DNA from 4 places in the Sporosarcina sp. P16b genome. Region 1 is predicted to be linked to each of the others. Evidence: riboswitches for the same ligand, from Rfam matches in the RefSeq annotation. Region 1 holds a riboswitch; each other region holds the start of a gene.
What was found. A riboswitch is a leader RNA that binds a small molecule or an ion and turns the genes downstream of it on or off. The one in region 1 is predicted to bind thiamine pyrophosphate.
Positions count from the first base shown of each region.

Region 2: linked by a shared signal. The riboswitch ahead of CSV77_RS09240 (ECF transporter S component) and the one ahead of CSV77_RS11145 (thiamine phosphate synthase) in region 1 are both predicted to bind thiamine pyrophosphate.
Region 3: linked by a shared signal. The riboswitch ahead of tenA (thiaminase II) and the one ahead of CSV77_RS11145 (thiamine phosphate synthase) in region 1 are both predicted to bind thiamine pyrophosphate.
Region 4: linked by a shared signal. The riboswitch ahead of CSV77_RS06005 (ABC transporter ATP-binding protein) and the one ahead of CSV77_RS11145 (thiamine phosphate synthase) in region 1 are both predicted to bind thiamine pyrophosphate.

Region 1 is NZ_PDYO01000008.1:116,779-122,947, reverse strand. Features, by position in the region: gene CSV77_RS11170 (superoxide dismutase family protein) at 1-459, opposite strand, end outside; gene CSV77_RS11165 (phosphoribosylaminoimidazolesuccinocarboxamide synthase) at 827-1,507, opposite strand; gene CSV77_RS11160 (heavy-metal-associated domain-containing protein) at 1,673-1,894, shown strand; gene CSV77_RS11155 (P-type ATPase actuator domain-containing protein) at 1,910-2,515, shown strand; gene CSV77_RS17140 (hypothetical protein) at 2,493-2,645, shown strand; gene CSV77_RS11150 (Crp/Fnr family transcriptional regulator) at 2,674-3,183, shown strand; TPP riboswitch at 3,241-3,349, shown strand; gene CSV77_RS11145 (thiamine phosphate synthase) at 3,420-4,019, shown strand; gene thiS (sulfur carrier protein ThiS) at 4,003-4,209, shown strand; gene CSV77_RS11135 (thiazole synthase) at 4,206-4,979, shown strand; gene CSV77_RS11130 (ThiF family adenylyltransferase) at 4,976-5,992, shown strand.
Region 2 is NZ_PDYO01000006.1:65,471-71,639, reverse strand. Features, by position in the region: gene CSV77_RS09250 (YitT family protein) at 122-994, opposite strand; gene CSV77_RS09245 (exonuclease domain-containing protein) at 1,223-1,795, opposite strand; TPP riboswitch at 1,983-2,094, shown strand; gene CSV77_RS09240 (ECF transporter S component) at 2,176-2,745, shown strand; gene CSV77_RS09235 (ABC transporter ATP-binding protein) at 2,767-4,218, shown strand; gene CSV77_RS09230 (energy-coupling factor transporter transmembrane component T family protein) at 4,211-4,981, shown strand; gene CSV77_RS09225 (DUF6526 family protein) at 5,066-5,500, opposite strand; gene CSV77_RS09220 (dicarboxylate/amino acid:cation symporter) at 5,750-6,169, shown strand, end outside.
Region 3 is NZ_PDYO01000005.1:21,886-28,054, forward strand. Features, by position in the region: partial or broken gene CSV77_RS07865 (nitric oxide synthase oxygenase) at 101-772, shown strand; gene CSV77_RS07870 (DUF3889 domain-containing protein) at 816-1,199, opposite strand; gene tenA (thiaminase II) at 1,248-1,943, opposite strand; TPP riboswitch at 2,034-2,135, opposite strand; gene CSV77_RS07880 (YheE family protein) at 2,300-2,737, opposite strand; gene CSV77_RS07885 (urease accessory protein UreD) at 3,360-4,184, opposite strand; gene ureG (urease accessory protein UreG) at 4,177-4,797, opposite strand; gene CSV77_RS07895 (urease accessory protein UreF) at 4,835-5,521, opposite strand; gene ureE (urease accessory protein UreE) at 5,514-5,969, opposite strand; gene ureC (urease subunit alpha) at 5,980-6,169, opposite strand, start outside.
Region 4 is NZ_PDYO01000003.1:56,447-62,615, forward strand. Features, by position in the region: gene CSV77_RS05985 (YARHG domain-containing protein) at 1-44, opposite strand, end outside; gene CSV77_RS05990 (S8 family peptidase) at 331-1,845, shown strand; gene CSV77_RS05995 (ABC transporter substrate-binding protein) at 1,913-2,953, opposite strand; gene CSV77_RS06000 (ABC transporter permease) at 2,950-3,702, opposite strand; gene CSV77_RS06005 (ABC transporter ATP-binding protein) at 3,699-4,466, opposite strand; TPP riboswitch at 4,554-4,651, opposite strand; gene CSV77_RS06010 (TetR/AcrR family transcriptional regulator) at 4,811-5,380, shown strand; gene CSV77_RS06015 (YhgE/Pip domain-containing protein) at 5,420-6,169, shown strand, end outside.

The DNA.
Region 1 (6,169 bases):
CTCAAGTGTAACTTCATCTGTCGTCACAGTAACTTTTGCGTTTCCATCTTCATCCGCCACAAGATTCTCCAAGTCACCAGCGTGGTGTCCTTCTGGATTATCCAATCCGTGCTTTTTATCTGTTGGGTTGAAATGACCGCCAGCAGATGCTTTAAAGTCCGGTGCTGTACAGACACCGGTTTCATGGAAGTGCATGCCGTGTTCCCCTGGCTCAAGGCCCGATACGTCGACATCCATTGCTACGCCAGACGGTCCTTGCGTTAGCGTTACGGAACCGATTTCTTCTCCATCCACATTTATCACTGGCGCCATCACTTCAGGCTCCGTTGTCCCCTCTTCTTCCACGACGGGTTCACCGCTGCCGTTCACCGGTTCTTTTTCTTTTTCTTCATCCGCCGCGCCACCGCAAGCCGCCATCATTAACGCGGATCCCAATACAATACTAGGTAATTTCCACATAAATGCATTCCTCCTCGTGTAAGTTATGTACTTTGATGTTCATTACTATTTGGATAATGAACCCACAATATGTAGTGTACCCACTTTTATAGTTTTCTAACATGCTGTTGGAGTTCTAAGAGCGGATAGCCGGCAAGATAGATCGGTTAACTCGCGACAATGAGCGGTTGCAAGGACCTATAGAGCGCTTATCAACAAACTAAGAGCGAATATGCAGCACAATAGAGCGCTCTAGCCACTTGAATGAGCGTCCACTCCCCCCTCCCTCCCTTATACAATAAAAAACACTCCTGATACTAGGTCAGTCAGCGCATAGCGTAAGTGACAATATAAAAAACCGGAAACAATTTTCGTTTCCGGTTGAGTTTTATGAAAATAATATCTTTTCTAATTCCATTGGTTCAATATATGTATCGCCTCGATAAACGCGCATATTGCCTCCTGAAATTTCATCGATCAACATGATGTTTCGCTCAGGATCGCGACCGAACTCCAATTTGATATCATAAAGTTCTAAACCTTTTTCCGCCATCTCTGATCGCACTACTTCAGAAATTTGCTGGGTCAATTCTTTAAGTACCGCATATTCTTCATGCGTCAAAATGTGAAGTTGTGCCAAAGCATCTTCTGAAATGGGTGGATCTTGACGTTCATCATCTTTTAGCGTCACTTCCACGAATGCATCCAATACTTGTCCTTCTTCGGCATACGCACCGAATCTGCGCAAGAAACTTCCGACCGCACGGTATCGACAAATCACTTCTAATCCTTTACCAAAGATCGTAGCAGGCTTCACCGTCATCGTCACTTCATCCAGATCGGCATCGATGTAATGCGTCGGTACGTTTTGCTCCTCCAATTTCTCGAAAAAGTATTTCGTCATGCGAAGTCCAGACTTCCCGGCACCATCAATCGTCAGGCCTACTGTGTTGGCACCTGGATCAAATACACCATCTTCCCCTGTTACATCATCCTTGAATTTCAATAGCACGTGGCCATCTTCCAAGCGGTAGACGTCTTTCGTTTTACCAGAATAGGTTAATTTCATCCGTACGATTCTCCTCTATTCATAAATGTATACTGCTTATTCAGTATAAAGCACTTTGACGAGAAGAAAAAGTATTGTTTGACAAAAGTTGATGGGCGTCAAGGTCGTTTTCACAAAATACTCTCATACTTAAGTTGACAAATACACAAGAAGAGGATGAGATCAATGAAAAAAGTCGTATTTTTAATGGAACCATTCAGTTGCCCGTCATGTGTCAAAAAAATTGAAGGTGCACTATCTCGAGCAAAAGGTGTACAGCGAGTAAAAGTATTATTCCATTCAAGTAAAGTTCGAGTCGAGTTTGATGAATCTATCGTAGAAGCCAATGAATTACAGGAATTAATTAGTAAACTCGGCTATCCAGTTCTCAATAAAAAAGTCTCATAGAGAGGAGGCATTCAAATGAACGCAAAGCAAACCGTACGCATCACTTCCCTATCCGCGATTTTGCTTGGAGCAGCGATCATCTTGCACTTCGCAAGCCTTCATGACGCGCGTCAGATTACATTAATCGCGGCCACTTTAATCGCGGGTACTCCGATTGCAATCAAGGCATGGAAAGCTATCCGCATGAAAGCTTTTAGTATTGAACTTCTCGTGACCATCGCGGTCATCGGTGCGCTATTTATTGGTGAGTATGTAGAATCCGCTGCAGTTACCTTCTTATTTTTATTCGGAGCGCTACTTGAAATTCGTACAATGGAGAAAACCCGCTCGTCCCTCAAGGCACTTATTGATCTGGCCCCACTAGAAGCAAGTGTCTTTCGAGATGGTAAAATAATGACAATCGCTGTTGACGAGGTAGTAGTCGGTGACCGAGTAATCGTTCGCTCAGGAGAACAAGTTCCAGTTGACGGACCGATTGTTACAGGCAGTGCTTCCATAAATGAAGCAAGTGTACTTTTGGTTATATTGAACGCCATTCGATTAATACGCTATACTAGTGACAAACCAGCCAGTCGAAATATAAGCGAGGTGAAAGTGAATGAGTCAACAGCCCCACAATAATACGACGGATCAAAATATGTGTGTATCGCTCGTTCCGTTGTTCAATCATTTGGAAACTGAACAGATGAAACACGTAGTAGGAACTCGCGCGAAACACTTCGCATCCACGTGGAAAAATCATTTACAATGAAGGCGACTGCTCCGAAGGTTTATATATTTTGCATAAAGGACGAATCAAAGTATACCGCCTGTCAGAAAACGGCAAAGAGCAACTCGTGCGAATTTTAGAACCGGGAGATTTCACAGGTGAGCTGTCATTATTCAATGCCAAACCTCATGACGCCTACGCAGAAACACTTGAACCCGTGGAATTATGTATTATTCAACGTGATCAAATGCAACAACTTCTACAAAAACATCCTGCGATCTCATTAAAGATGTTAGAGGAATTCTCCTCTCGCCTCGCCCGGACAGAACAACGGGCAGCGCGGATCGGTATGGAAGCAGCAGAAACGCGTATCGCCCTATATCTAGCCGATTTATCTGAAGAACAACAACAATTGACAGTCGAATTACCGATGAGTCGCAAAGATCTCGCCTCCCACCTCGGGACGACACCTGAAACAATTAGTCGCAAATTAAGCGCATTCGAGGAGTCGGGCTGGATTCGGCAGTCCAGCATGAAAACGGTGGATATTCTCGATTTGGATGCTTTATTACTTTTATAAAAGAAACTCTTTTCATTCCACTACGTACATGATACGCTAGTTCTGAAAACTAAATATTTTGACCATTGGGGGAATCCTTCACAAGGACTGAGAAAAGAGTGTGGCTCTGAAACCCTTATTACCTGAACAGATTAGCATCTGCGGAGGGAAGTGGCGAGTCGTTCCGTATATATTTCTGTCGACACATCCACCACTTTCCGATTCGGGAAGTGGTTTTTTCTATTGGAGGGGAATGAATGAAGTTACTTGGCGTGACTGATGACTGTCTTTCGGTTGACGAACTGACTTTACACTTGCAGCAGACAGCGCCGTTTCTAGATGCTATTATTTTGCGTGAAAAGTCCAAGACAGATGCACAACTGACAGATTTGATTACGCGTCTTGCGAATAGCGGATTTCCACTCGATAAGCTCATTATACATGCCAGACCTTACGTGGCTGGCGAGCTGAACCTTAGAAAAGTGCAGTTGACTGGCTATGGCATGTCTTTACGGGATGCACTTCGGAAATTTCCCGAGCTACAATTCGGGTGCTCAATTCATTCAATGGAAGAAGCAAAGGAAGCTACGACGGAAGGCGCGGATTGGCTCTTGCACGGGCATGTTTTCGAGACGAAATCAAAGCCCGGCCTACCAGCGCGCGGCACGGAAGAATTGTTTTCTATTGCAAAGTATAGTTCGATCCCCGTGTATGCAATCGGCGGAATTCAGCCGCTCCACTTGCCTGATTTACAACGAAACGGCGTAGCAGGCGTGGCTGTATTATCCCCTATGCGTTCATTAAAAGTCTTACAAAGTTATAGAATAGGAGTCGTGTCTAATGAAGAAAATGATTGATCTGAACGGAAAAACCTATTCGGTCGTTCCAGAAGTAGCGACGATTCAACAGTTACTTGAGCATTTGGGATTAGGTGATCGTATTTTGATTGTGGAGAAAAACAAAGAGATTTTGCAAAAAGATCACTATGACGCACCGATTATGGATCGAGACCAAATTGAAATTATACATTTTGTAGGAGGCGGATGAAGATGTTAAAAATTGCAGATAAAGAATTCTCTTCACGGTTATTACTAGGCACAGGGAAATATCCTTCATTTGAAATACAAAAGCAGGCAGTTGCAGTATCAGAAGCAGAAATCCTCACGTTTGCAGTACGACGCATGGATATTTTCGAAGCGTCGCAGCCCAATTTTCTAAAGCAATTGGATTTAACTCGCTATACATTACTTCCAAATACTGCAGGCGCAAGTACAGCAGAAGAAGCCGTACATATCGCACGTCTTGCAAAGGCATCAGGACTTTGTGACATGGTGAAAGTGGAAATTATCGGATGCAGCCGTTCATTGCTTCCAGATCCTGTAGAGACATTACGCGCTACTGAAATGCTGCTAGAGGAAGGCTTTATTGTATTGCCTTATACGTCAGACGATGTAGTGCTCGCAAGAAGACTATGCGAATTAGGCGTTCATGCCATCATGCCGGGCGCTGCGCCAATCGGTTCAGGCAGAGGCATTCTGAATCCGCTGAATCTGTCATTGATCATTGAGCAATCGAATGTCCCCGTCATCATTGACGCTGGCGTCGGCTCTCCAAAAGACGCGGCATTCGCGATGGAGCTCGGAGCAGACGGTGTATTGCTGAATACGGCAGTATCAGAAGCCGCAAATCCTGTCATGATGGCAGAAGCAATGAAACTCGCGATTGAAGCAGGACGTCTCGGTTATAAGGCAGGACGTATGCCAGTCCGCGATTACGGCGTAGCAAGCAGTCCAACTGAAGGGCTTGTGACGAATTGACCGGAAAATATTCTCGGCAAGAGCTATTTGCACCTATCGGACCAGTTGGACAACAGCGTATCCGCGAGGCAAAAGTTTTCGTCTTAGGAGCGGGTGCACTCGGTTCTTCCGGAGCGGAAATGCTTGTCCGTGCAGGGGTCGGCGAACTAACGATTGTTGATCGTGATATTTTGGAGTGGACCAATCTTCATAGACAGCAATTATACACAGAGCAAGATGTCATGGATCAATTGCCGAAAGCGATTGCAGCAGAAAGCCGTTTGCGCGCTATCAACAGCGATGTGAAAGTTCGTGGGATTGTGGCGGATGTGACACCTGAAAATGTTCTCGACCTATTCGAGGGACATCATTTCATTCTCGACGGCACAGATAATATCGAAACACGATTACTAGCAAATGACGCAGCGTTACAACTCGGCATCCCTTTCTTCATGGGTGCTTGCGTCGGTAGCTACGGGCTGACGTTTCCTATTGGTGTAAAAGAAGGCTCACCCTGCTTGCATTGTCTACTCGAAGCGTTACCACCACAGTCTTTAACATGCGATACAGTCGGCGTCATCTCACCAATCGTCGTTACAACGGCTGCCCGTCAAACCGCCGAATTGCTGAAGTGTATAACGGGTGCGCAGATGGAACCGCGCCTGGAATCCGTCGATCTATGGACAGGCGAACGTGCTGCAATGGACGTGCACAGTATGAAGAAATCTAGTTGTCCGAGTTGCTCAGACACTCCAACCTATCCTTACCTATCTGCCAATGAAGTCATTCGGACTGCCGTGCTGTGCGGACGCGACACCGTGCAACTGACATGGCCAAGGAACCGACAAGTGGAACTACTACCATTTGCCGAATCCATTCGCGGTATTGTTTCTAATTTAAAACAAAACCCATATTTGGTTTCCTGTGAATACAACGCTCATCGACTCGTGTTATTCCGCGATGGCAGGATGTTGGTACATGGAACGAAGGATATCATGGTTGCACGGAAGATCGTCGCTGGTTTATTGGGATGATGCTTGTGCTTAGAGCGCTTGCGCGTGGGCTATGATCGGTTGACACGTTGGATAGAGCGCTGGCCCCTGGACTATGAGCGATGAACACGTTCAATAGAGCGCTCCGTCCAATTTTATGAGCATACCCAATAAATCCTCCAATAAAAAAACGCTTCAGAAAGCCATAAAACAGCTTTC
Region 2 (6,169 bases), on a different contig from region 1:
TGTTTGTTATTTTCTTTTTGCGGAGTTGTAATATTCTAATCCCTACACTCTTTTATCAAAGCTAGACTTGCTTACTATACAATTATATTCTGCAGACAAATATATTTTCAATTACATCCACTTAACGTAGTTGGCTCCCGCCAAAATTCCCCCGCTTAATTTCTGCAACTTCATATACCGCCACAAATGCATTTTTGTCTACGTCACGAATGATTTCTTTCATCTTACTATCTTCCAAATGATAAATATTACAAGTGATTTCTATGAATTCCTCTTTTGTAAAACTCTCCTGCACTACTTGATATGTTGCTCTCCGACCTAAACGTCCGTGAATCTCTTCAATCATCAATTCAGGTTGATCCGTTACAATCTTATATGTTTTGGAACCACTAAATCCAATTTCCATGATAGATATGACTTTCGATGCGATGAAATAAGCAATTGCTGACATAATCGCACCAGTCAGCCCAAAGACAGTTGAAACGACAATAAAGACAAAAACATTTAGGAATAAGATTAGATCACTTGTACCAAATGGGAGTTTTCTTGAAAGCAATACTGCGAGCATATCAATACCGTCGAGTGCTCCACCATTACGCAAAGCTATTCCGATTCCGACTCCAATAATGATCCCGCCAACGACAGTTATCAATAATGTATCATCTTGAACAATGATGGGAATATGATGCATTAAACTTGTACTGGCGCTTAAGGATACGATGCCCACGACAGAAAGTGCTGCAAAGCGCGTACCTACCTGTTTGTAACCAAGGAAGATAAACGGGATATTTAAAATCGCAATCAAAACGCCTAACGGAAGTCCAAAAACTTTAGAACCTACAATACTTAGGCCTGTAACCCCACCATCCGATACATTGTTTGGAATAAGGACGGACTCAAGTCCATAAGCTGTGATCACTGCACCCATCATGACGAAAAAGGCTTGAAATAGAAGACGTAACTTCTTATGTGACTTCTTTGTAATTACTTTCATCTTCTCATTCCTTTCAGTTATTCAGTAAGTCACATACTTCTATTTACCATACCCTTTTATCTATATAAACTATTCCATGGACAGTAGATTTTTGTAGTTTTTTGTATAAGTGGCATGACGCGCAACTAAATATAGTTGTAGCATAGAAACCACATGGCCGCAGTAACCCAAGAGTCGTATCGAAAAGGAAAAGACCAGTCATCCCATGATGACTGGTCTTTCTAGTAGTTAAAATCTTGATTTTGCTGGTTTCTTCATTGGGGCTTTATTCATCAAATACGAGATGAATGTATCATCCGCCAAGTTGGGATTGGATGAGTTCAGCAACACAGCTAGATTCTTCGCATCATCGAGCGCTCTATGGGCGTTATGCACTTGAATTCGGTGCGCTCTCAGCAATTGTTGTAGTTTGCCGTTTTCAAATCCATAATTTTTCCATTTGATTTGTCTAACGGAGCAATACCAGTCCATGTCGAGCGTTTCAGGTAATAGTCGACTAACGAAGCCCCTATCAAATGATGCGTTATGTGCTACTATACCGTCTGCTTGATCTAGTATTTTTAGTATTCTATCCATATCAAGCGACTTCCCTCTAACCATCTGATCGGTAATGCCAGTGAGCTGGGTAATTATCGGGGAGATAGAATAGAACGGTTCTTGAAACTCGCAATACTCATCTGCCACTCGAACAATACGATTATCTTCATACTCTCCAAGCATAACCCCTAACTCGATTACTTCACTCGTCTCGGCACGCATGCCTGTTGTCTCCACGTCAATAAAAGCTATATGTTTTGTCATGTAAAAACTCCTTTTACACTCTATTTGCATGATATCGAGAATATAATTATGAACAGTTTGATCCTTTTAGTATATCAGGATTTCAATACAATATGTTCCATTTGAACTGTCAGCATTTAATTGAACGTCTAGTAATTTCATAAGTTGCCACACAATTCAACGTGCTGTATACTAGGATTGCTTACATGATTGTCCGTCCGGGTGCTTGAGTGAATCAGGCTGAGATAGCAGATGAATCCTCTGCTGACCGTTAATCTGATCTGGGTAATGCCAGCGTAGAGAGCGTGATCGATGGAATTATACAGGAATCTCTTTCCTTCCTCGGCCGTCTGCTCTTCAGACGGCTTTTTTGTATAAAAAATAACGAGGAGTGGAAGAGTTTGAAAAAGTTAAAGTTTACCGATTTATTGATCACCATCATGATCGGCGTTGTATTTGGCGTGCTCATGAAGTTTTGGGATGATTTATACACTGTCGTCAAACCGATCATGCCTGTTGCACGTCAACTGCTTTACGGTATGTGGTTCATGGTGGGGCCGTTTGCCTTCCTATTATTACGAAAGCCCGGTACTGCATTCATCGCAAGTATTGCGGGGGCTTCCTTGTCTGCATTTGCCGGCCATGGTATTGAAGTATTGATGTATGGATTTGTACAAGGACTTGCTGCTGAATTATTGTTCGCTGCATTCCGTTATCGACGCTATTCTATTTTAATTGCAGGGTTAGCAGGAGTCGCGTCATGTCTTGCAAGTTTCGGACTTGATTTGATTTATGGTTACGCAGCACTCGAAACATGGGCACTCATTGTGAAATACGGATTACGTGCAATCAGCGCATTCATCTTCACAGGTATTTTCGCTGTGTTTATTGTAAAAGCGCTAGAAGCAACAGGTGTGACATCGCTAATTCGCCCCGTCGATAATAAAGAATATACGATGCTTGATCAGTAAAAGCGGAGGTATGATCCAACTATGAATAACATCAGCGTTACCGAGTTACGACTGAAGTTTCCTGGAGAAGATGCTTTGGTCTTTAAGGACCTCTCCTTCTCTGTTCAGCCCGGTGAAAAAGTTCTCATGCTCGGTCCTAGCGGTTGTGGGAAATCCACTTTACTTCAAGTACTGAGTGGCATTATCCCGAACTCTATCGAACTGCCAATGAAAGCAACAAGCATTCAGTTACCTGACTCGTGGGGGTTCGTTTTCCAAGACCCAGATACACAGTTCTGTATGACCTACGTCGATGAAGAACTCGCATTCGTTTTGGAGAATCTTCAAGTGCCGCGTGAAGAAATGGCACCTCTTATTGAGGAGGTGTTGAAGCGTGTAGACTTGCACTTGATAGATGCCCACACGCCCATCAATGAAATGTCTCAAGGTATGAAACAACGGTTGGCATTGGCTTCTGTTTTATTATTGGAACCGGACGTGCTATTTCTGGACGAACCTTCCGCATTACTGGATCCGGAAGGCACGCAACAGATATGGACTTCTATTAAAGAAGCAACCGCTGATAAAACTGTGATCATCGTGGAGCATAAAATCGATTTGATTGCTGACTGGGTAGATCGTGTTGTGTTGTTTAATGATCATGGTGTCATACTAGCAGACGGTTCACCTGCAGATATTTTTGCAAACTTTCAGGAAGAACTGAAACGTTATGGCATTTGGTATCCAGGGGTATGGGAAGAATATAAAACATCTGATGCATTTCAATTAATGATGCTAAATCGTCAAGCCGTTTCATCGCAAAAGAAAATTCAGATCCAAGACTTTCACGGTTATCGTGGTCCAGTGGAGAAGATTTCCGCCAAACATGCGACTGTACAGGCCGGTGACTGGATTACGATTGTTGGGGAAAATGGTTCTGGTAAAAGTACATTGCTTTTATCTCTTATGCAATTGCTTCGGACTAACGGCGTCTATGAAGTGAACGGCGTAGCCATTGTGTGGAAAAAGAAGAAACGGCAACTCCCGAAAGGTCTATCGCTCGTCTTTCAAAATCCCGAACTACAATTTGTAACGAACTCGATTACGGAAGAATTAACAGTATCTTTGCACGGTATGCCAAAAGCCGATGCAGACATGTATGCAAAGGAATTGATGCGCTTATTTAACCTGCCCGATTCCGTTTCACGCCATCCTTATCAACTATCTACGGGCCAAAAGCGTCGCTTGAGTGTAGCAACTGCCCTTACTCCTAGTACGGATATCCTGTTACTCGATGAACCTACTTTTGGACAGGATGCACGAAACACAATCGCTATTCTTGAGAAATTGGAGCAGTTGCGCACGAAAGGCATGACAATTTTGATGGTTACGCATGATACGGAAATAGTAGAGAACTTCGCTACTGCTGTTTGGACTGTAGTTGACGGCGTTGTGCATACGGCTAATGGAGTTGGTGGTGCAAAGAGTGTTTAATTGGTTCACACCTAAACGCGAAACCTGGCTATTCCGAGTCAATCCCGCGCTAAAATTCATCGTATTTTTTGCGTTCTTGATCATTACGCTTGTGAATCAAAGTTTACCTTTTGCTATCTCACAGGCTATTCTATATGGAATATTATTTTATGTATTCAGTGGCTATTCACTGAAGAAACTTTTATTGCTTTCCATTCCGTTAGTCATTTCATTCCTGTCCACTGGATTGACGATGTTATTATTCGGTAAGGGTGAAACGGTGTTGTGGCAATGGGGACTACTCAAGATCTCCGAGGAGAGTATTCAACACGCGCTGTTGCTCGGGAGTAAATCACTTTCATTTGGCTTCGTCGGTTTTACGTTTATCTTAACAATCCAACCCGTACTATTCTTTTATGCTATGATGCAGCAGTTTCGTCTGCCGTCTAAATATGCCTATAGCTTTATTGCAGCGTTTCGTTTAATTCCTGCTGTCACTGAAGAGCTGCAAATTCGCAGGAACGCGTTGAAAGTACGGAATCTACAGTTTTCCAAAGGGATTAAAGGTGTGTATGAGCGATTGCAATCCTATACCGTTCCTCTCTTTGCCCAAAGTATACGTCGTGCGCAACGCATTGCCGTTGCGATGGAAGCGAAACAGTATCAGATGGGCGCTGCAAGGACGTATTATTATCCTACACGGTATAATGGAATAGACGTGGTTTTTGTACTTATCATGATATGTAGTTTATCTCTAGCCTTTTTACTATCTGTTTATCAATAGTTACTCGATAACGAACACATATACTGTATAAGCAAATTAACAGAGAACACAGATCTAGTTCAGATTCTGTGCTCTCTTTTTTCATTACACACGCTGATGATCTGCTCTCCATGATTTTATGGATTTCTTAATTTCATCAGGTGACAGATCTTCCACTGCTGCTCGATTCGCAAGCTCCACGTACTCTTCATCTGAAGCAAATCGTAATGCAATCCATTGTGATTTCGTCAATTGTGCAGCTAAACGGTTACCCGTCAACATAAAGTAACGAAGCTGTTCTTCCGTGACGATTAATCGATCTTGCAAAGACAACGCATAAATCCGTGCAAGCATCCCTGGAATAATAGCAAGAACGATGACAGCGAATAATAACAAAATCTGCATTGAAAAACCATGCTTTACAAATTGATAAATTCCATAGACCGCTGTTATCAAAATCAATAGAACGCTTAATGGTAACCAAATATAGTGTTGCAAAGGTGTTACCCGTGTATGATTTTCATACGATTGTTCTTTCATCTCGTCCCTCCTTACATACCTACAGGGGTATCTTACATGATTTAATATTAGTTGTATACATAATTGCCCTTTCTTAAGGTAGTGGTTTCAATTCATCGTGAAACCATTCGATCTTATTGAACAAGACTCAATAAACTTGGCGACTTGTATACACTCTTTCAGTAGTTAGAATTATTAGTATTGACAAAACATATATATTTCATTATATTAAACCTACTATATCAATAAGGATTTAAGGAGTTGTTTTCTATGAAACTTTCAACAAAAATCACAGTCGGTCTTGTGTCGGGTATAATTTTCGGCATTATCGTAAATATCTTTCTCCCGCAAGCAGTACCGCAATTGAATGAATACGTACTTTCTCCAATCGGTAAAATTTTCTTGAGCTTAATCCAGTTCGTAGTAGTACCCATTGTGTTTACATCTTTGATTGTAGGTTTCTCTAGTATAGATCACTCTGAAAAAGTTGGACGGTTGACAGGGAAGTTATTATTCCTTTACATAAGCACAAGCATACTCGCGCTTGTCATTGGCTACATTACCGCTTCAGTTTTGAAACCAGGGAATATGGTAGATGGCTTAGGGGAATTGGCAGCCGGCGAGGCAAAGGAAGGACAAGGTATACTTGAATGGTTAATTTCAATAGTTCCTACCAATCCATTCGAAGCA
Region 3 (6,169 bases), on a different contig from region 1:
ATTGATGATTATGGTGCTATCTGTAAATAGAATAGAGCTATTTCAAGAAGCAGTCCAGTTTATTCACAGTTGTTATGATGAACTAGGACTTTCACGAGAAGAACAAATCAACATTGGTGACTCTACATCCATTGAAATGACTAAGTTATGTGAAAGCCTTGGTTGGCAAGGAGCCAAAACACCTTTTGATGTATTACCGCTTGTCATTCAAGAGTATGGGAAATCTCCGCGGCTTTTTGAATTGCCAAAGTCGTTAGTAAAAGAGGTACCTATCAGTCATCCCGAAATCAAAGGAATTTCTGAGTTGCATACAAAATGGTATGCTGTTCCGATCATTTCCAATACGCGTCTTGATATCGGTGGAATTGAATATCCTATGGCACCATTTAACGGCTGGTATATGGGTACGGAAATTGGAGCGCGTAATCTTGCAGATGCGGACCGTTATAATCTTTTGCCGTCTGTCGCCAAACTGATGGGCCTTAACACGAAATCCAATCGATCTCTTTGGATAGACAAAGCACTTGTAGAGTTGAATATAGCCGTTCTACATTCCTACCAGCAAGAAGGCGTCACACTTGTTGATCATCATACCGCAGCTAAACAATTCAAATCGTTCGAAAAGAAAGAGCAAAGTGCAGGAAGAAAAGTGACAGGTAACTGGGTATGGCTCATTCCACCACTATCACCCGCCGCTACCTATGTCTATCACAAACGGTTTGCCAATGACATTATAACTCCCAATTTCTTTTATCAAAGAGATCCCGAATAAACCAACGCCCCTGCACCATGTTATATGGTCTAGGGGCATTGGCTTATTGAACAGGTATTTCTTGAAAATCGATGCGAATAAATTTACCTGTTTCAGCTGAATAGGTGACAGTCACTATTAAACCGAATTCCCGTTCTTCCTCTTTTAACCAAAGCTGAAATTTCTCCACGCCCGTAACTTTTTTTGAGTCGGTTGCGATATGCAAATAATCCTTGATATCTGCATGAGGATATTTGAGCATCGTTTGTTTGATCGCAAGCCTTGACCATTTGGCGTATGCCGGTACTTCCACTTTACTAAGTGCAGCAGCTGACTCATCACTAGTACCCGACCCACTTGTCAATAAAACTCCAAGTGCCAAACCTATTTTTGCAAAGATGGCGCACACCTCCTTTAGGAATAGCATGCGCTGTTTATATCCATTCAATTCTAAATGAAAAACATCCAACTTAAATAGTCGGACGTTTCTTATATATTAATTTGTAATCATCTGTCCTTCATGCATACCAGGCCACATTTGCTTCGTGTAGGCCATGTCCCAGAACATATACTCATATCGAGTCATATTAAGGAAGATCTCCTCTAACCTCACTAATTCTGATTCAGGCTTGCCTTCTGCAGTTTCGTCCATTAATTCTAAGCACCAAGTAGCCAACTCGCCAAAGTCTTCCGATGAATACATGCGAATCCAGTCACCATACAATGGATGTTCCAGCGCACCAGGCAATTCCGAAAGCTCTTTGCCGATCTCCCAGTAGCTCCACGCACACGGCAATAATGCAGCGACAACTTCCGCTAGAGAGCCGTTTTGACTTACATGTAGCATATAGTGCGTGTACGCTAGGACAATTGGAGACGGCTGAGCATTCTCGAGCTCTTCCTCGGTAATGCCAAAGCGTGCTGCATATTGACGGTGAAGTTCCATTTCGGTGTGTAGTGTACCGTTAAGCAATGCAGCAAATTTACCCATCGTCTCTACATCCGTAGCCTTCATTGTGCCCACAGCAAACACTTTCGCGTAGTCAATTAAATACAAATAGTCTTGCACCATATAAAAACGAAACTTCTCCTGATCCAACAGACCATTTCCAATCTCTTGGACAAACGGGTGACTATGATTCTGTCTCCAAATCGGTAATGTCTTCTCTAATAAACGTTCTGTAAACTTCATGTATACTCTCTCCTTTTTCGTGATAAATGAAAAAGCCACTTCTTGACAAGAAGTGGCGGAGAGACATCACAGAGCACAGAAATCAGCTAAGTAACATCTACACCACTTCCTTACGCCGGTATGAACCGGATCAAGTTAAAGGGTTAAAGCATATGCTTCTCTCAGCTCCAGAGAGCACCCCTAGCGGTAACAACTATTTCATTTGTATATTCATTGTAGTCTTAACTTGTCAGAAAGGTCAAACGAATTGAGATTGCACGTAGCCTACATACAACACAGCGATTGGCAGAAGACCTTATGTTGGTCTCACTCAATCGAATACGTTTATTCGGCAGATTTCACGCAGTGTCAATTTGTTATTCTAGATGTTCTTTTAGCTTTTTCTCAACATCTTCTTCTATTTTTTTTACGCGCTCTTCTTCTAATTTACGTCGTGGTTTAGGATGATACCATTCAATTTTGCCATTAATGAATGTACCTTTAAATTCTTCGCCTTGAATCTTCAATTTAAATGACTGAAGTGGTCGAGTTTGACTTCCGCTATTCGATTGTTCGATCTCAATATCATCCGCTTCACTTCGAATCCCTTGCTCTGATAGAAGTTCCAAAACTTTATCCTCTATGGCAATTATTTCTTCTTCGCCAACATCATGTTTGGGATGTGGATTAAGCCATTGAATTTTACCGTCATGATAGTCACCTTTATACTTACGACCTTCTAAGATGAGCTTAAACTGAATTCGCTCGTACTGCCTGTCTTCAAAAACTTTTTCTGCTTCAAAGTCATCTACCACAGGGAACACCTCCAAAAATAGTATAAAGCCTCTTTTTATAAAATGGCTCATCTTACGTTATCCATAACTACTAATTCAAGCCTTCTAGCCTGAAGTTTAATTACCCATCATTCCTGCTCACGTATAAAATCCTTTAAAAAAATTTAAACTCTAATATAACTTAGCAATAGGTTGTTGTCAAATCCATTAATATTCTACTATGCTTTATATCATTCGAATATATGGTCCAAACACCGTAAGTCGTAGCGAACTTACTCCCCGTACACTCTATTACATCTTCACTCACTACCAGGCAGAAGATTAACTTCACACATGTGTAACAACCTTATTGCAGCCTTTAATAATTACCGTGAGTGTTGAACCAATACACGCAAAGACTGCTATACATTCTATTGACTTGACGGACATGGTTAATCCTACGAATGACACACCACGTATGTATAATAATACCCTAATTTTTGTGTTTCAATCATTTGAACAGTGACAAAGTTGTTTGAACAAACTGCAGAATATATACGGAATAATTTAGCCTTCTTTATTACTTTCCATGCATATTAATTTCTGCAGTACTAGCATAACGGACAGAAAATGCCCAACAACTCATTGAATTGTCGGGCATTTTCTAGTACTTCCTTAAAAAACTTGGTTTCATTTGATCCCATTCTTCGCTAATTACGTGGTGGCAGACTGAAATAATTCGCTCTATGACTTGTGTATAGTTTGCCAAGATGCGTATAGTGAAGCCAGGAACGGCAAGCTTAGACAATCCGAATGCAAATTCTCCAGCCTCTTGTTGAAGAGTTTCATATAATCGATCCAATAGAGCATCATTCGTTTTTTCTCCCACGACAATTAAGGAACCCAAATGTGTGTATCCTTCCATAAAGCCTAACTCATTCATATTTTGTGACGCTGGATGAAGTTTTATATGGTCAAAGACAACAAGTTGACCTTCCATATAAATCTCGGTTTTCAAACGGAGCATGTCATAGCTGAATTTTTCTCCTTCCGGCGACCAGCCCGGAGTCAAAATTTCGGCATACAGCAAAGTTGCTCCTTTTTCCATGTATATACTATTTTTTTGATAGCAACTGGCATCTTTGTATGCAATAAGTGCATCCGGTAAGTACTCTAGATAACTATCCTTTTTCATACGAATGACTGTTTCTTGATATACTTGCTCGGTCGGTGTTCTATATACTTTCGTCGCTGACTGGGTCGTCAACGTCAGCATCGCTCGTTCACCAAGCGTGACTTTCATTTGATACCGATCTCCATCTAAATAGCCACCGCCAGGATTCAATAAATAATAGCATGGATAACTATTTTTATTGAAATAAACGGGACGCATCACTTTAAATGCACCTTGAAAGTAAACGCTTTTCGCCACGGAGCGTCCTTGTCGGTTTTCCATGACAAGGTCAAGAACACCTGTCCATTCAGACATCTTGTCCTAGTCCTTTTAACAAAGCGTGTTTTCTGACCCATTCAACCACTTCATCTAGTCCTTGATCATCTTTTAAATTGGTGAAAAAGAAAGGTTTATTTCCTCTAAATACTTTTGTGTCGGACTCCATTACTTCAAGACTCGCCCCAACGTATGGTGCCAAATCTGTTTTATTAATAATAAACAAATCAGATTTAATCATTCCTTGTCCACCTTTGCGCGGGATTTTTTCACCTTGCGCTACGTCAATTATATATATGGAAAAGTCTACGAGTTCTGGACTGAAAGTAGCCGCTAGGTTATCACCGCCACTCTCTACAAAAATCAACTCGAGGTCGGAATGTTTTTCTTTCAATTCATTAATCGCAGCGAAATTCATCGAAGCATCTTCACGAATTGCCGTATGTGGACAGCCTCCTGTTTCCACGCCGACAATACGGTCTTCCGGAAGAATACCGTTCGCAACTAAAAATTTGGCATCTTCTTTCGTATATATATCATTGGTAATAACCGCCATACTCACTTCGCCATCTAACGCGCGTGTAATTTTTTCAACAAGCATGGTTTTTCCCGCACCAACTGGTCCACCGACACCTATTTTAATTGGTCCCATTCTAAGCACATCCTTATTATCAATTTCATTATATTCATTACGAACTAAAAATACGTATCCCGACACGTTCATGTTGCATTTGTGAAAGCTCAAGGCCTGGCGATACAACGCCAAACTCTTCTTCGTCTAATTCCATTATTTTGTCTGTCGTTTGCTGAAGTTGTTGTTGAAAAGTGTAAATGATTTTCTGTCCAGCAGTTTGTCCAAGCGGGATTGCCCGTACAGCATTTTGCACAAGACTAACAACCGTCGAGTATAAGTAATATAAAACCGTTGTATTCTTTTCTACTTGAAGATGATGTCCGATCATCGTAAAAACAATGGCTGGATGGCCAAAAGCTTGTTTATCACGAATTTTTTGGGCATAAGTAGTTAACACAGGTATTTTGTAAATGGCTTCTGCAATGTTTAACATTCTATCACCCATACGCTGTGTACCATCACGTGATTCGCGAGCAAGATTCTGTACAGTCAATATGCGGTCCAATTCCCAAACCTTATCCAGGTCATCGTTATCCAGTGCATCATATGAGAGTCTTACAGCCAAGCCGTCTGCATAAGCAAGCTGTTCATGCACATAGACATGTAACCACTCAGAAAATGTGTTAGCATCGGTGACCTTGTCTTTTTGAATATAGGTTTCTAATCCGAATGATTGACTAAAAGAGCCGATGGGAAAACTAGAATCGCATAGCTGTAACAAAGATAACGCATGATTAGTCATGACTATGCCCAATATGACGGAAAGCCTTTGCAACTTTTCGTTCTTCTCTCTTGAATGGAATCTCCATTTCTTTTAGCAAATCCTCAACTAAATAATCATATTGCACAAGCATATCCTCGTCTTCAAATTGCGCAGGCAAATGACGATTTCCAAGTTGATGGGCAATCGTTCCCATTTCAAGCATTGTCCGCGGGCTAATAATAATTAAATCATCAGAAAGGACATCAACCAAAATAATATTCTTATCATCCATAAACAGAATGTCTCCCGCTTCCAAATCACGCGGAGTTTTTAATCGAATTCCAATTTCACGTCCGTGATCGGTTTCTACGCGTTGTATTCTCTTCATTAAATGTGCACTTTCTAAGTACACTTTCTCTTTATGACGGCTTTCATACTCACTTGGATCTAAATCCCTGATATTCATCACGATTTCTTCTACAATCATTTTCTTCACCTCAGAATAGGAAATAGCGTTGTCCCATTGGCACCTCGTCAACTGGGTCACATGTTATAAGCTTTCCATCGATTTTCACTTCGTACGTTTGTGGATCTACATCAATATGTGGTGTAGCTGTATTTAATTTCATATCTTTTTTCGTAAGACTCCGTATGTTACGGACAGGGAGTACTACTTTTTCAAGTCCA
Region 4 (6,169 bases), on a different contig from region 1:
TGCTGTTTTCTATTCAGTTCATTACATATCGGACATTTTTTCATGTGAATTCTCCTACTTCATGCTATGGTTCTATCTTTTGAATGCGAGTATAGATACCAATGTAGTGAAGATTATACTATGATTGACGGGATTATTCTAGATGTAAGGAAGTCTGTTGCATAAAGGAAGTAAGGCGCGGAATATGCAGGGAAGAGGATGTTTCAAAATTCGTCATGTAAAGTAGTCCTATCTAACGTATAGGATGTATGAAGATGGTAAATGGTGAGTTATAATGGTTTAAAAGATTCCCATATTGCTAAAGTGTGGCAGGGAAGAAAAGAGGCGCGAATGAAAGGACAGCATCGTATACTTTTGATGGTATGTATTGGGTTGTTGGCAGTACTTGGATTTCAAGGGATCGTCAGTGCAGAAGCCGTTTCACATGAATTATTGGTAGAGTATGAAGAAACTCGCCAGGCATTTTCAGTAGACGGAAACTTACCAGGTGTAGAAAGTCGTGAAATAATCACAGACGAAGTGGAGTTATGGAGTTTTACAGATTCAGCAGAAATGTTATTCATGAAGGAACAACTTCTTGCAGATCCAAACGTCTTGCATGTTGAAACGAATCATGCGCGTTATTCGCATGTCGTATTTAATGATCCTATTCTTGTAAAGCAGTGGTGGATTCCACAAATGAAGCCGCAGTTGATGTGGTCTAGAGTGCAAGAGCAAAAGAAAAAGACTGTCGTAGCCGTCATTGATTCTGGCATTGATCTATATCATGAAGACTTACAGGGGCGAATTCAGCCAGGCGGTTATAATTTCTACGCAGATAATTCGAATGTTCAGGACGTCAACGGTCATGGAACGGCTGTCGCGGGAGTCATTGCCTCTAAGGCTGGGAATAATCTAGGAGGAGTGGGAATTGCGGGAGGATATGACACCAAAGTATTGCCGTTGAAAATCTCGCACCTGGACGGTCTTAGTAAAGTGTCGGATAGTATCAAGGCGATTGATTACGCCATCCTAAAGCAAGTCGATGTGATCAACATGAGTTACGGGGGTAGCCAATTTTCCCAATTCGAGGAAAAGGCGATTCAGCGTGCAGTGGAATCGGGTATCACGGTCGTTGCGTCTGCAGGAAACGATGCAACAAAGGGGAATTCCATCATGTTTCCCGCGTCTTATCCATCTGTCATTTCAGTTGGGGCAACGGAAAGAGATAATCAGCGCGCTTCTTTTTCAAACTATAACTCTCACGTTAGCTTAGTTGCGCCAGGCGTGGCAATCAATACAACATCAATCAATAATAGCTATATATCAGTCAGTGGAACCTCTTTTTCAGGACCTATGGTAGCAGGCGCCGCGTCTTTAGTGAAGTCTTTGAAGCCGGAAGCAACGCCTGCTGAGATTAGTAGGCTACTTGAAATGACAGCGACTGACTTAGGGGCACCGGGTAAAGATATTTATTTCGGTGCGGGTTTAGTCAATATAGAACGACTTAGCAACGCGTTGCCTGCTATCACTACACCTACTTCACCGAATGAATTTACCGGTGATTTTCCAGAGTTGAAAGTACTACCGAATAAAGTATTCACAATCAAATTTACGAGCGAATTGTCACTTGGAAAAGAGTATGCTCCACATATTTTTATTACCCGTAAGCCAAACAGTGCAGAACGTATCGAAAGTTTTACAGCGAGAGTGGATCCTATGAATAGTAAGCAATTATTCATTACACCAACTACAGAATGGCAGCCAGGTGTTCATTATTTACGTGTGGATCGAGGGCTACAGAATAAAAATGGGATTGCAATGAAGAAGTCCTTTGCTGTGATGTTTACCGTATATCCTGACTAATCACATACAATCGAAAAAGGCTATTGCGATCAGTCATGGAGACGCCCGCAATAGCCTTTTGTGTACTTTACTTCGTTACTTTAGAAAACATTTCATCCGTACTAATATCTAAGATCATATCGTCCACTTCAGGTTTCGTCTTGATCATTTCCATTTCATGGAGCCAGTCCCGTACATCTTCCCACGAAGTTTCATCCAGAGCGCCAAAAGCTTCACCGTGTGTATCCATCTTAGGCAATAGAATTTGTAAGCTTTCCGTTTCGATTGCTTTGTCCAACGGGAAGTTTGCTTGATCTTGGTTGTTCAGCAAGAGGTCGAGTGCTTCTTCGGGCTGTTCTACCATAAATTCATAGCCTTTTTGTGCTGCTCGCCAGAAAGCCTGGATCGCGTCTTGTTCTTTATCCCAAGTATCATCACTCGTCAATAACACGATTTCACTATAATTCGGCACGCCATAGTCTACCGGATTAAAGTAGCGTGTTTTGAATCCTTTTGAGTCCATGACAGGCACTTCGTGATTAATAAATGTTCCCGTCACGGCATCGACGCGTTTTGAAACGAGTGAAGATTCCAGTTCAAATCCGACGTCGATCATATGTACTTTGTCGTAATCGCCCCCGTCATTCGACACCATCGTTTTAATCAACGATTCGTTCAGTGGAATCCCGGGATAGCCGATAGTTTTCCCTTCAAGGTCTTTAGGTGATTGAATCGAGCTTTCTTCCAGCATGACGGTGTAATTAAGCGGCTCACGCACGATGGAGGCAATCGCTTTAACCGGAATATCTTCATTTGCTTGCGCTAAAATGACATCGGGTTGGTAATACAGTCCAAGTGTCACTTTTCCCGCTGCAGTCAAGTTCATTGGATCGGTCGGATTGGCAGGAAATTGAATGTCTACCTCCACATTTTCTTCATTAAAATAGCCTTTTTCCTGCGCTACATATAGATAACTATGTACGGCATTCGGATACCAGTCGAGCATGATACTAACTTTTTTCATTTCATTGCTAGGTGTTTCTTCTTGTTTAGCAGGGGGTGTATCTTTCGTACATCCAGCTAGCAATAACAGAAGAAACATGATGCTAAGGAACAGACGTTTTTTCATTGATGATTCCTCCAGTGTAAAAAGTGTTTTTCTAATACGACGACGAGTAGAAAGAAGATAATACCTACTGCAGAAAGCAAGACGATCGGTGCGAATACGGCGGCACTGTCAAATTGCGTCATCATTCTTCTGCTGAAATACCCGAGTCCTGCCTGAGCGCCTAGCCATTCTCCAATAGCTGCACCGATTACGCTAAGTGTAACCGCCACTTTGAGCCCGGAGAAGAATGATGGCAAAGCGGAAGGTAGGTCTAGTTTATAGAAGATATCTTTTGAAGATGCGCCCATTGTCCGCATTAATTCATGCAAGTTTTTATCCGAAGAGCGTAAGCCGTCGAAAACGCTGACGGTTATCGGGAAAAAAGTAATGAGGACGGTGACCGCGACTTTACTCCAAATGCTGTAGCCGAACCACAAGACAAAAATCGGTGCGAGCGCAATGACAGGAATCGTTTGCGACGCGATGAGAATAGGGTAAAACGCTTGCTCAATTGGCTTCTTACTATACATCGCAATCGCCAGTGTGGATCCGATGATGATCGAAATAGATAAGCCGATCAAAATAGTTAAAGCAGTCGGAGGTAAGTGGTGGATAAACAGCTCCGTTTTCAGCTCCCATAACCTGATCAGAATCGCAGAAGGGGACGGGAAGAGGAAGCTTTTGTCGTAAAGACGTGCTGCAATTTCCCATACGCCAAGTACGATCGCGACGAAAAGTATAGACCAACTATACGAAGTCATCTTCTTCATAGCCGCGCCTCCGAACGAAGGTCGCCGATGAGTTGCTCTTTCAGTTCCATCAGTTCCGGGCGTGCCAAGTCCCGCGTCGTGCGTGGTCGGCTGAGAGGCACGATGACTTCGCGAATCGTCTGCACCGGTTTTTCAGCGAGCACAAAGATGCGATCGGATAGAAATAAAGCTTCGTCGATATCATGTGTGATGAAGACGATGGTTTTATCGAGTTTCTGCCATTGATCGATTAGCCACTCTTGCATCGTCAGCCGCGTGATTGCGTCCAGTGCGCTGAATGGCTCGTCCAATAATAAAATATTTGAGCCGGTCAGGATCGTTCGCAAAAAGGAAACACGTTGTCGCATCCCGCCGGATAAGTTTCCAGGGTAGGCGTTTTCTTCTCCAGCTAGTCCGAAGTCAGCGAGTAGTTGGATGATTTCATCGGAAGAAGGTTTGCGTCCTTGAAGCTCTACTGGTAATTGAACATTTTCTAGAATCGTTCGCCACGGCATGAGTAAGTCTTGCTGCGGCATATAGCCGACCTTGCCTAGCCGCCCCATTGTCACTTCTCCGTTCAATGAAATCTTCCCACTGTCAGGGTTCTCAAGGCCGGTGACGAGTCGGAATAACGTACTTTTACCATACCCGCTTGGTCCAATAATGCTAACGAATTCGCCTTCTTTAACGTGCCAGTCAACTTGATCGAAAATAACAGTAGGTTTCGAAGCTTTCGTTGCTTGATAATGAAAAGAGACATTCGTAAACTCTAAAACTTTATTCATCATATTCTTACCACTTCTCATTTCTTCAAAAAATTCACACAAAAAAACCACTTCTCTGTGCGAAGCGGTTGCATAGTACGGCCAAAATCCGTCATATGTCCACTTCCCTCCGCTAGCATTATCTAGTGCAGGTTCAAGGGTTAAGGCGAACGCCTTTCTCAGCTAAAGCACCCCTAGTGTTTATCCAACTCTTATCGTTACATAGTCTAGTAAAGTAGTCAACTTCAATTTAGTAACTATTCTAGTAACAATCCGCAAACCTCTTGCATTTAATTGGTCATCTATGTAATATAATGACTAGCAGACCGGAATGGTATTTCGGTCATTTTAAAGGGAGTGTCTTCATGGATCGAAGAGAAGAAATTATATTGGCGGCTGAAAAATCATTTTCGATGTTTGGCTATAAAGCGACGACGATGGATCAGGTAGCGAAGATAGCGAATGTAGGAAAGGGTACGATCTATACGTTTTTCTCAAATAAAGAGGAATTATTTCATTCAATTGTGTGGAAAATGGTTGAAGAAATGAAAGATATCTCTGAACGGACAGCTATAGAAGGTGCGACTTTTCAAGAGAATGCCCATGCGCGTATTATGCAGTTGCTGAAATTTCGCGAGACGCATCAGTTATTCATTAAACTGATAGAAGAAGAGAAAGAGTTGCGCACACCTGCTGTAGGAGATGTGTTAACTACTATTGAGAAGGAAATAGTGAATTTCATTGCTGGAAAGATTGATCGCGGTGTCGCAAAAGGAGAATTGAAGCCATGTGACAGCGAGCTGATTGCATATCTTTTATTCAAATCTTATGTAGCACTAGTTAACGATTGGTCAAAAACGCATGACAAACAGCTGACGGAGAAGCAAATCACGGACGTGTTAAACAATACAATTTTCTCCAATTTATTAGTGTGACGTGCGAATGACGGAATATAGAGTGAGGGTTTATACTAGATGAATAAAATTTGGTTCATAGTCAGACGGGATCTCCGGAATATCTCCAAGAATAAAGCCGCGCTCATTGTCATTGCGGCGATTGCGTTTCTCCCTTCCCTTTATGCTTGGATGAACATCCTCGCTTCGTGGGATCCCTACTCCAATACGAAAGGCGTAGAAGTCGCGGTCGTCAGTGAAGACGTAGGTGCAAAAATCGAGGATAAGGAATTCAATGTCGGGGATGAAGTCATCGTCTCGCTGACCAAGAACGACGATCTAGGCTGGCAGTTTGTAACGAAAGATGAAGCGTTAAAAGGCGTGAAACACGGCGATTACTATGCTGCGATCATTATTCCGGAAGACTTCTCAGAGAATTTAAGCAGTATCGTAACCGATGATATTAAAAAGCCATCATTGGATTATTATATTAATGAAAAAATCAATGCAATTTCCCCGAAAGTAGCGGGCAAAGGCGCGTCTGCTATTGTAGAAAATATCGACAAAACATTCGTCGAACAAGCGAATGAAGCAGTCCTCAAAGTATTCAATAATCTCGGAGTAGAAATTGAAGGAAATCGAGTGAATATCGAAAAACTACGGGATTTAATTTATCAATTGGAATATGACATTCCTGAAATTTATTCGAAATTACAGATGGTAGATAAAGGCTTGGATTTTGCCGATTCATCTATTGATCGCGTAGATGTCGTGCTGGATGATGTCAATGCCGTGCATGCTAATGCGAAAAAGTTGAACGCACGCTTGATC